2 regions of the Cellulomonas sp. H30R-01 genome follow, and region 2 is predicted to be linked to the other one. Evidence: predicted binding sites of a transcription regulator. Region 2 holds the regulator's gene; the other holds the start of a gene.
The links. Region 2 encodes HrcA, which represses chaperone genes, less so after heat shock. Its sites were predicted from a motif close to TTNGCACTCGNNNNNNNCGAGTGCNAA; they were not measured.
Positions count from the first base shown of each region.

Region 1: a site for HrcA is predicted at 2,399-2,425, ahead of groL (chaperonin GroEL). Genes of this name have one in related genera too.

Region 1 covers NZ_CP048210.1:4,400,520-4,405,264, forward strand. The annotation lists gene GXP71_RS19620 (LytR C-terminal domain-containing protein) at 1-81, shown strand, start outside; gene GXP71_RS19625 (cold-shock protein) at 203-406, shown strand; gene GXP71_RS19630 (glycoside hydrolase family 15) at 586-2,016, opposite strand; gene groL (chaperonin GroEL) at 2,577-4,202, shown strand; gene GXP71_RS19640 (hypothetical protein) at 4,399-4,745, shown strand, end outside.
Region 2 covers NZ_CP048210.1:1,948,898-1,953,642, reverse strand. The annotation lists gene GXP71_RS08705 (hypothetical protein) at 1-587, shown strand, start outside; gene GXP71_RS08700 (DUF3097 domain-containing protein) at 654-1,511, opposite strand; gene hrcA (heat-inducible transcriptional repressor HrcA) at 1,640-2,665, shown strand; gene dnaJ (molecular chaperone DnaJ) at 2,733-3,860, shown strand; gene GXP71_RS08685 (16S rRNA (uracil(1498)-N(3))-methyltransferase) at 3,862-4,632, shown strand; gene GXP71_RS08680 (hypothetical protein) at 4,739-4,745, shown strand, end outside.

The sequences.
Region 1 (4,745 bases), 2.0 Mb from region 2:
GGGCTCACCGCCGTCACGCTCTCCCCGGACCAGGCGGGCGACGGCATCGCCGTCGTCCTGCGCACCGACCCCGACGCCTGACCGGGGCCGACGCCCTGGTCACCTCCGAGATGACCCTGGTCGTGGCGTGCCCGTGACCACTAGGCTCACGCGCACCGGGGGCCGGCGGAGCCCGCGGCGCACCGATCGTCGAGGAGTTCGCATGGCCCAGGGCACCGTGAAGTGGTTCAACGCGGAGAAGGGGTACGGCTTCATCACCCCGACCGGCGGAGGGCAGGACCTCTTCGTGCATTTCAGCGCCATCCAGGTCGACGGCTACCGGACCCTCGAGGAGGGCCAGCAGGTCGACTTCGAGGTCGGCCAGGGCACGAAGGGCCCGCAGGCCGAGCAGGTTCGCCCCGTCTGACCTGACGCCCCGGCGTCGTCTCCCCGGCACTCCAGCTCCGGACATCCACGTCGGACGCATCGGCGAGGGCCGCGCACCCACCGTGGTGCGCGGCCCTCGCGCGTCCCTGCCCGAGGACGGCAGGGTGCGCGACGGCTGAGCGGCGTCGGCGGGCGGAGAGGCGTCGGGGGGAAGCGGCGTCAGCGGGGGAGCGGAGCCGCGTGCGGCGTCGTCGTCGACGCCGCGGTGTCGAGCGCGTCGAGCGCGAGCAGCACGCACGCGGCGCTCCACGCGAGCGGCGCGACCGCGGCCGGCGACCCGTCGCCGAGCACCTTCTCCGGGATCGACCCGGCGGTCGTGCGGTGCGCGTCGAGGAAGTCGAGCCACCCGCGCGCGAGCCCCGGCTCGCCGTTCTCTGCGGCGACCCACGCGTAGAGCGACGTCTGCGGGGTCCACGAGACGCCGTCGTCCCGCCAGCCCGCGCCCGGCGCGAGCCCGCTCGCGGGGCGGCGCATCGTCGGGACCGACGCGAGCCACGCGTCGTGCGCGCCCGGTGCAGGTGCCCGCAGGAACGGTGTGAGCAGGAACGCGGTCGCGGCGTCCGCGTGGCCGCCCGCCGCGTACCGGGCGTAGCCCGACCCGCCGAACTCGCGGATCGTGGCGACCTGGCTGCGCGTCGCGGCACGGGCGGCGGCGTCCGCGAGCGCCACGTCGCCCGTCATCCGGAGCAGCCGGTCGGCCTGCTGGAGGCCCGCGACGAGCGGGACGACCGTGCCCAGCGTCAGCGAGCGCTCGGGCACCTCCCAGTAGTCGGGCGACGCGGGCGGCAGGCCCGTGCCCGCGACGAGCGCGGTCGCGCGCTGCGTCGACCGGACGACGAGGGGGTGCAGCCGGTGCGCGGCGGCCGCGCGCTCCGCGGGGTCGTCGAGCTCGGCGACGACGAGTCCCGCGGCCCACAGCGCCCAGCCCGTGCCGTCCGTCTGGACGCCGCGGTCGTCGGGCGGACCCGAGCCGTCGGGCAGGTACCGCGCCTGGAACGAGCCGTCGGCGGCCTGGACGCCGTCGAGGAACGCGAGCACGTCGAGCGCGTCCTCGACGTGACCGGTGCGGGCGAGCGCCACCGACACGAACGCCGCGTCGCGCGGCCACACGTACCGCCAACGCTCCGACCATCCCGCGACGGCGGCGCCGCCCGGCAGCAGCAGCGTGCGCAGGTCGAGGAGCGCGGCGCGGGCCATCGGCTCGTACGGGCTGCCCGCTCCCGGGACCGTCCCGGCCTCCAGCCAGTCACGCTGGACCTGCGCGGCCGCGTCCGCCCCCGGCAGCCCGCGTGACGTCGCCGCCGCCGCGGCCGAGGGCGCACCGAAGGCCTGCGCGAGCGTCGCCGCGGCGGGGTCGAGCACGCGCGAGCCGGCGAGGAACGTCGGGTCGGTGCCGCTGCGCACCTCGGCCCGGGTGCCGTCGGGCAGCAGCGTGACGGTCTCCTGGTAGAGGGGGATCTGCGCCCACGTCGTCGGCGGGCCGACGACCGCGACGGGCGGTGCCGTGCGCGGGGTGGTGCTGTCGTCGGGGGGCAGGTGTGCGGCGAGGACGGCCAGGGCGACGGCGCCGCCGAGCGTGGCGGTGGTCACGCGCGCGAGCGGACCCGGCGTGCGGCGCGCGGTGCTCGGTCGCGGGTGCGGCTGCGGGCGGGCTGGTGCGACGGCGGGGCGAGGCAGGGGCGCCGCGCGTCCCCGGGGCGGCGCGAGCGTGCCCGGCGCGGTGCCGCCCGGCGTGGTGCCGCCCGGCACGGTGACGGCGTCGACGACGTCGTCGACCACCCCGGTGTGACCTGGCACACGCGCACGATAGACCGGCGGGCGTGCGCGTCCGGGCGGTTCCGCGGGTGAGACCGCGGTCGGGCCGGTCGGGCGTCCAGGAGACGACGGGCCCGCGAGGTGCGTGCGACGTCCGTCCGGCGAGCGGGGGACCGGTGCGGCGTCGGCTCGACGGCTCGTCCCTGGGCGAACGCGCCTTGCACTCGCAGGGGTCGAGTGCTAACCATTGACTTAGCACTCTCGGGTCGAGAGTGACAGAAGCATCGGCCGCCCGGTGAGGTGCGTCGCGTCGCGGGACATGACCGCGCGGGGCGCGTCGTCCGTCGCGGGCACCCAGCGGCCACCACGCAAACCGAGCGAAGGATCACAGCCCCATGGCCAAGATCATTGCCTTCAACGAGGAGGCCCGCCGCGGCATCGAGCGGGGTCTCAACACCCTCGCCGACACCGTCAAGGTCACCCTGGGCCCCAAGGGCCGCAACGTCGTGCTGGACAAGAAGTGGGGCGCCCCCACGATCACCAACGACGGTGTCTCCATCGCCAAGGAGATCGACCTCGACGACCCGTTCGAGAAGATCGGCGCGGAGCTCGTCAAGGAGGTCGCCAAGAAGACCGACGACGTCGCCGGTGACGGCACGACGACGGCGACCGTCCTGGCCCAGGCGCTCGTCCGCGAGGGCCTGCGCAACGTGGCCGCGGGTGCGAACCCGATCGCGCTGAAGAAGGGCATCGAGAAGGCCGTCGAGGCCGTCACGACGCAGCTCCTCGCGCAGGCCAAGGAGGTCGAGTCCAAGGAGGAGATCGCCGCCACGGCCGCCATCTCCGCCGGTGACACCGCGATCGGCGAGCTCATCGCCGAGGCCCTCGACAAGGTGGGCAAGGAGGGTGTCATCACGGTCGAGGAGTCGTCCGCGCTGGGCCTCGAGCTCGAGCTCACCGAGGGCATGCGCTTCGACAAGGGCTTCCTGTCGGCGTACTTCGTGACCGACCCCGAGCGCCAGGAGGCCGTCCTCGAGGACGCGTTCGTCCTGCTCGTCGAGTCGAAGATCTCGAACGTCAAGGACCTGCTGCCGCTGCTGGAGAAGGTCATCCAGTCCGGCAAGCCGCTGTTCATCGTCGCCGAGGACATCGAGGGCGAGGCCCTGGCCACGCTCGTCGTGAACAAGCTCAAGGGCACGTTCAAGTCCATCGCCGTCAAGGCGCCGGGCTTCGGTGACCGCCGCAAGGCCATGCTCCAGGACATCGCGATCCTCACGGGCGGCCAGGTCGTCTCCGAGACCGTCGGGCTCAAGCTCGACACGGTCGGCCTCGAGGTCCTCGGCACGGCCCGCAAGGTCGTCGTCACCAAGGACGAGACCACGATCGTCGAGGGTGCCGGCGACGCCGCGCAGATCGCCGGTCGCGTCTCGCAGATCCGCGCCGAGATCGAGAACTCCGACTCGGACTACGACCGCGAGAAGCTGCAGGAGCGCCTCGCCAAGCTCGCGGGCGGCGTGGCCGTCATCAAGGCGGGCGCGGCCACGGAGGTCGAGCTCAAGGAGCGCAAGCACCGCATCGAGGACGCCGTCCGCAACGCGAAGGCGGCCGTCGAGGAGGGCATCGTCGCCGGTGGTGGCGTGGCCCTCATCCAGGCCGGCGCGCTCGCGTTCGAGAAGCTCGAGCTCGAGGGTGACGAGGCCACCGGTGCCGCGATCGTCAAGCTCGCGATCGAGGCCCCGCTCAAGCAGATCGCCGTCAACGCCGGTCTCGAGGGTGGCGTCGTGGCCGAGAAGGTCCGCAACCTCCCGACGGGTCACGGCCTCAACGCCGCGACCAACGAGTACGAGGACCTGCTGGCCGCGGGCGTCAACGACCCGGTCAAGGTCACGCGCTCCGCGCTGCAGAACGCCGCGTCCATCGCGGCGCTGTTCCTCACCACCGAGGCCGTCGTGGCCGACAAGCCCGAGAAGGCTCCGGCCCTCCCGGCCGGCGGTGGCGACGACTTCGGCGGCGGTTTCTGATCCGCTGACGTGAGTCGCGCGGCCTGACGGCCGCACGGCACGACCCGCACGGCACGAGGGGCCGGTCACCTGAGGGTGGCCGGCCCTTCGTCGTGCTCCCGTCGACGGTCACCCCCGTCGGGTGACGTGCGCGGGTCGGGCGCCGACCTACGGTGCCCGCAGCCGCTGTGGAACGGGCGGCCGACGGGAGGTCGCCATGGGGGACGAGCACGAGGCCGCGGTCCGGGAGCGCGACACCTCCGCAGCGCACGTGGGTGCGCCGGAGGACGGGCACCGGCCGCACGCGCACGTGCGCCGCGAGGGCCAGGTCCGCGAGATCGTCACCGTGGTCGTCCTGTCGGTGACCGCCGTCCTCACCGCGTGGAGCGTGTTCGAGGCCAGCCAGTGGGGCGGCGAGATGTCGATCGCGTTCTCGAAGGCGTCGTCGTCACGCATCGAGGCGAGCCGCCAGGCGGCGGAGGCCGACGCGGCGCGCGGGTACGACCTGCAGACGTTCGCGGTGTGGGTGCAGGCCGTCGCGCAGAAGGACGAGCCGTTGGCGGA
Region 2 (4,745 bases):
TCGTCGTCTTCCTCGTCACCCTGGTGTTCGGCGGACTGTCGGCGCTCGCGGACCCCGACGGGGACGGCGTCTCGAACGGGATGGGGCTGGGCTTCTCGTTCGGCTTCGTCGTCGTCTACACCGTCGCGTGGCTGGTGGCGTACCTCGTCCAGGCCGCGTTCGTGCGGGTGTCGCTCAACCTCACGTACGGCCGCCCGGTCGCGCTCGGCGACTTCTTCCGCTTCGAGAGCTCGGGCCCGGTGGTCCTGACGGCGTTGCTGCTGGCGGCTGTCAACCTCGTGGTGGGGCTCGTGGCGTGGATCCCGCTGATCGGCTGGCTCGTGAGCGTCGCGGCGAACCTGCTCGTGCTGTTCACGCTGTGGTTCGTCATCGACAAGCAGCTGAGCCCGGTCGACGCGCTGCGGTCGAGCATCCGGCTCGTCACCTCGAACCTCGCGACGACGATCCTGTTCTACCTGGTGGGCGGCGCGATCATCTGGGCGGGCGCGATCCTGTGCGGCGTCGGCCTGCTGGTCGCCGTCCCGGTCGTGCTGGTCGCGACGTCGTACCTGTACCGGCGCCTGCTCGGCGAGCCGATCGCGCCCTGATCGCGCCGTGACCGCGCGCCACGAGCGTGCGACGCCTCGCCCGGGACCGCGCCGGGCGGGGCGCCGTCATGCCGTGACGAAGTCGATGAGCTCCTCCACCCGGCCGAGCAGGCTCGGCTCGAGGTCGGCGTAGGTGCGGACGGTCCCGAGGATCCGCTTCCACGCGTGCGCGACGTCGGCCTGGTCCGCGGCGGGCCAGCCGAGCTCGCGCAGGATGCCGTGCTTCCACTCGGTGCCGCGCTCGATCGTGGGCCAGCGCTCGAGGCCGAGGCGCTGCGGGCGGACCGCCTGCCACACGTCGACGTACGGGTGCCCGAGGACGAGCACGGTCCCGGCGGGCGCGGACCGCGTGACCTCCGCGGCGATCCGGCCCTCCTTGGACCCGGGCACCAGGTGGTCGACCAGCACGCCGAGGCGGCGTCCGGGGCCGGGCGCGAACGCGCGCACCGCGTCGGACAGGTGGTCGACACCGTCGAGCAGCTCGACGACGACGCCTTCGAGGCGCAGGTCGTCGCCCCACACCTTCTCGACGAGCTCGGCGTCGTGCTTGCCCTCGACCCAGATGCGGCTGCCGCGCGCGACGCGGGCCTGCGCGCCGCGCACCGCGCGCGACCCGGAGGCGGTCCGGGTCGGGGCGGCGGGCGCGGTCGCGCGGACGGGGGCGGTGAGCGCGACGGGCTCGCCGTCGACCCAGAACCCGGGCCCGAGCGGGAACGTGCGCGTCCGGCCGCGCCGGTCCTCCAGGACGACGACGTGCATGCCGCCCGACTTCTCGACGCGGACGACCGCGCCGACCCACCCCGTCGTCACCTCCTCGACCACGAGGCCGACGTCGGCGGCCTGCGGCCGTGACGTGCGGGCCGGGCGGTGGTGGGAGGAGCCGGAGCCCCCGAGCACGTCCGAGCCGTAGCGGTCCTGAGTCACGCGCGGCACTCTAGGGCGCCGGTGCACGCGCCGGTGGAACGTCGGGGGCGCGGCGTAGGATTGGCACTCGTGCACGGCGAGTGCTACCCGTGGCCGCATGGCCCGGGACCGACGCGGGGGAGGCGAGAGTGAGCGAGGACCGTCGGCTGGACGTGCTGCGCGCGATCGTCGAGGACTACGTCGCGACGCGTGAGCCGGTCGGGTCGCGCGCGCTCGTCGAGCGGCACGCGCTGGGCGTGTCGCCCGCGACGATCCGCAACGACATGGCGGCGCTCGAGGACGCCGGGTACATCGCGCAGCCGCACACGTCGGCCGGACGCGTCCCGACGGACAAGGGCTACCGCCTGTTCGTGGACCGGCTCACGACGGTCAAGCCGATGTCCGCGGCCGAGCGGCGCGCGATCGGCGAGTTCCTCGACCACGCGGTGGACCTCGACGACGTCGTCGACCGCGCGGTGCGACTCATCGCGCAGCTCACCGGGCAGGTCGCGGTCGTGCAGTACCCGTCGTTGCGGCGCTCGGCGCTGCGGCACGTCGAGCTCGTCACCGTCGGCGCCCGGCACCTGCTCGTCGTCCTCATCACGGACACGGGCCGCGTCGAGCAGCGCACGCTCGAGCAGGACCACGACGTCGACGAGGCCGTCGTGGCGCAGCTGCGCGCGCGGCTCAACGTGGCCGCGACCGGTCGCCGTCTGTCGGAGCTCCCCGACGCGTTCCGCGAGCTGCACGACGCGTTCGCGCCGCAGGACGCGCCGCTGGTGCGTCAGGTCGTCGCGCTGGTCGAGGAGACGCTGGCGCAGGAGAGCGAGGAGCGCGTCGTGCTGGCCGGCACCGCGAACCTCGCCCGCGGCGGCGGCGTCGACTTCGCGCACTCGATCGGCCCGGTGCTCGAGGCGCTCGAGGAGCAGGTCGTCCTGCTGCGCCTGCTGTCCGAGATGGCAGAGGACCAGGCCGCGGTCAGCATGCGGATCGGGCGCGAGACGCAGCACGACGGCCTGCTGGAGACGAGCTTCGTCACGACGGGCTACGGCGACGAGAGCGGTGCGGTCGTCGCTCGCGTCGGCTCGCTCGGCCCGTTGCGCATGGACTACCCCGGGACGATGACCGCCGTGCGCGCCGTCGCCCGCTACCTGACCCGCATCCTCGCCGGATGAGCCCGCTGCGGCGTCCCCGGCCCGTCCCCACCGCGTGCCTGAGCACAGGAAGCGAGCGCACCCTCACGTGACCGACTACTACGAGATCCTCGGCGTCCCGCGCGACGCGTCGCCGGAGCAGATCAAGAAGGCGTACCGGAAGCTCGCGCGCGAGCACCACCCCGACGTCGCCGGCAGCGACTCCGCGTCCGAGGAGCGCTTCAAGGACGTCTCGCGCGCGTACGACGTGCTGTCCAACCCCGAGAAGCGCCGCGCGTACGACCTCGGTGCCGACCCGGCGTCGCCCGGCGGCGGCATGGGCGGCGGCTTCGGCTTCCAGGACATCTTCGAGACGTTCTTCGGCGCGGCCGCGGGTGCGGGCGCGCAGCGCGGACCGATCCCTCGCGCGCGTCGCGGCCAGGACGCGCTCGTGCGCCTCGACCTCGACCTCACCGAGGTGACGTTCGGAGCGCACAAGGAGGTGCCGGTCGACACGGCCGTGCTGTGCCCGACGTGCGGCGGCTCGTGCTGCCGTCCCGGTACGTCGCCGCGCACGTGCGAGGTCTGCCACGGCCGTGGCTCGGTGCAGCGCGTCGCGCGGTCGTTCCTCGGCCAGGTGATGACGACCCAGCCGTGCGCCGCGTGCCACGGGTTCGGCACGGTCATCCCCGAGCCGTGCCCCGAGTGCTCGGGCGAGGGCCGGGTGCGGTCGCGCCGCACGCTCGGCGTCGACGTGCCCGCGGGCGTCGACACGGGCACGCGCATCAAGCTCACGGGACAGGGCGAGGTCGGCCCGGGCGGCGGCCCCGCGGGCGACGTCTACCTCGAGGTGCACGAGCGCAAGCACGACACGTTCGTGCGCCGCGGCGACGACCTGCACGCGACGCTCCAGGTGCCGATGACCGCGGCCGCGCTGGGCACGACGCTCCAGCTCGACACGCTGGACGGCGAGCGCGAGGTCGACCTGCGTCCCGGCACGCAGCCGGCCCAGGTCGTCACGCTCAAGGGTCTCGGCGTCGGCCACCTGCACGCGGGGGGCCGCGGCGACCTGCACGTGCACGTCGAGGTGCAGGTCCCCACCGCGCTCGACGACGAGCAGGTCGAGCTGCTGCGGCGGCTCGCGGTGCTCCGCGGCGAGGAGCGCCCGGAGTCGCGGCTCGCGAGCGCGAGCAGCGGCGTGTTCGCGAAGCTGCGCGACAAGCTCTCGGGCCGCTGAGGTGAGCGCACCCGTCTTCCTCGCGGAGCCGGGGACGCTCGCGGGCGTGGCCGCGGGCGGCGCGTACCTGCTCGACGGGTCCGAGGGCCGGCACGCGGGTGTCGTGCAGCGGCGCGGGCCGGGGGAGCGGGTCGACGTGGTCGACGGCGCCGGGGTACGGCTCGTCGGCGTCGTCGAGTCCGTCGGCGGCGAGGGCGTGCTGCTGCGCGTCGACGACGTCGTGGTCGAGCCCGCGCCCGACGTCGCGCTCGTGCTCGTGCAGGCGCTCGCGAAGGGCGACCGCGACGAGATGGCGATCGAGGCGGCGACCGAGGTCGGCGCCGACGGCGTGCTGCCGTGGCAGGCCGACCGGTCGATCGTCGTGTGGCGCGGCGAGCGTGCCGCGAAGAGCCGCGCCCGCTGGCTCGGCACCGTGCGGGCGGCCGCCAAGCAGGCGCGCCGGGCGCGCGTGCCCGAGGTCGGCACGGCGGTCGACTCGCGTGCGCTCGCGCAGCGCGTGCGCGCCGCCGTCGACGCCGGGGGAGCGGCGCTCGTCCTGCACGAGGAGGCGACGCTCCCCATCGCGGACGTCACGCTGCCCGACGCGGGCTCGGCCGCGCGCGAGTGCCTCGTCGTCGTCGGGCCGGAGGGCGGCATCGGCGACGAGGAGCTCGCCCGCCTGGTCGACGCCGGCGCGGTCGCGGTCCGCCTCGGCCCGCACGTCCTGCGCACGTCGACGGCGGGCCCGGTCGCGCTCGCGATCCTCGCGCAGCGCCTCGGCCGCTGGGCCTGAGCCCCCGCGGAGCGCGCGGGACGCCCCGGCCGCCAGGAGCGTCGCCGAGCCCCGCACGCGCGGAATCCGGTGCTTCCGGGGCAGGCAACGCTGGCACACTCGCCGCGTGCGCT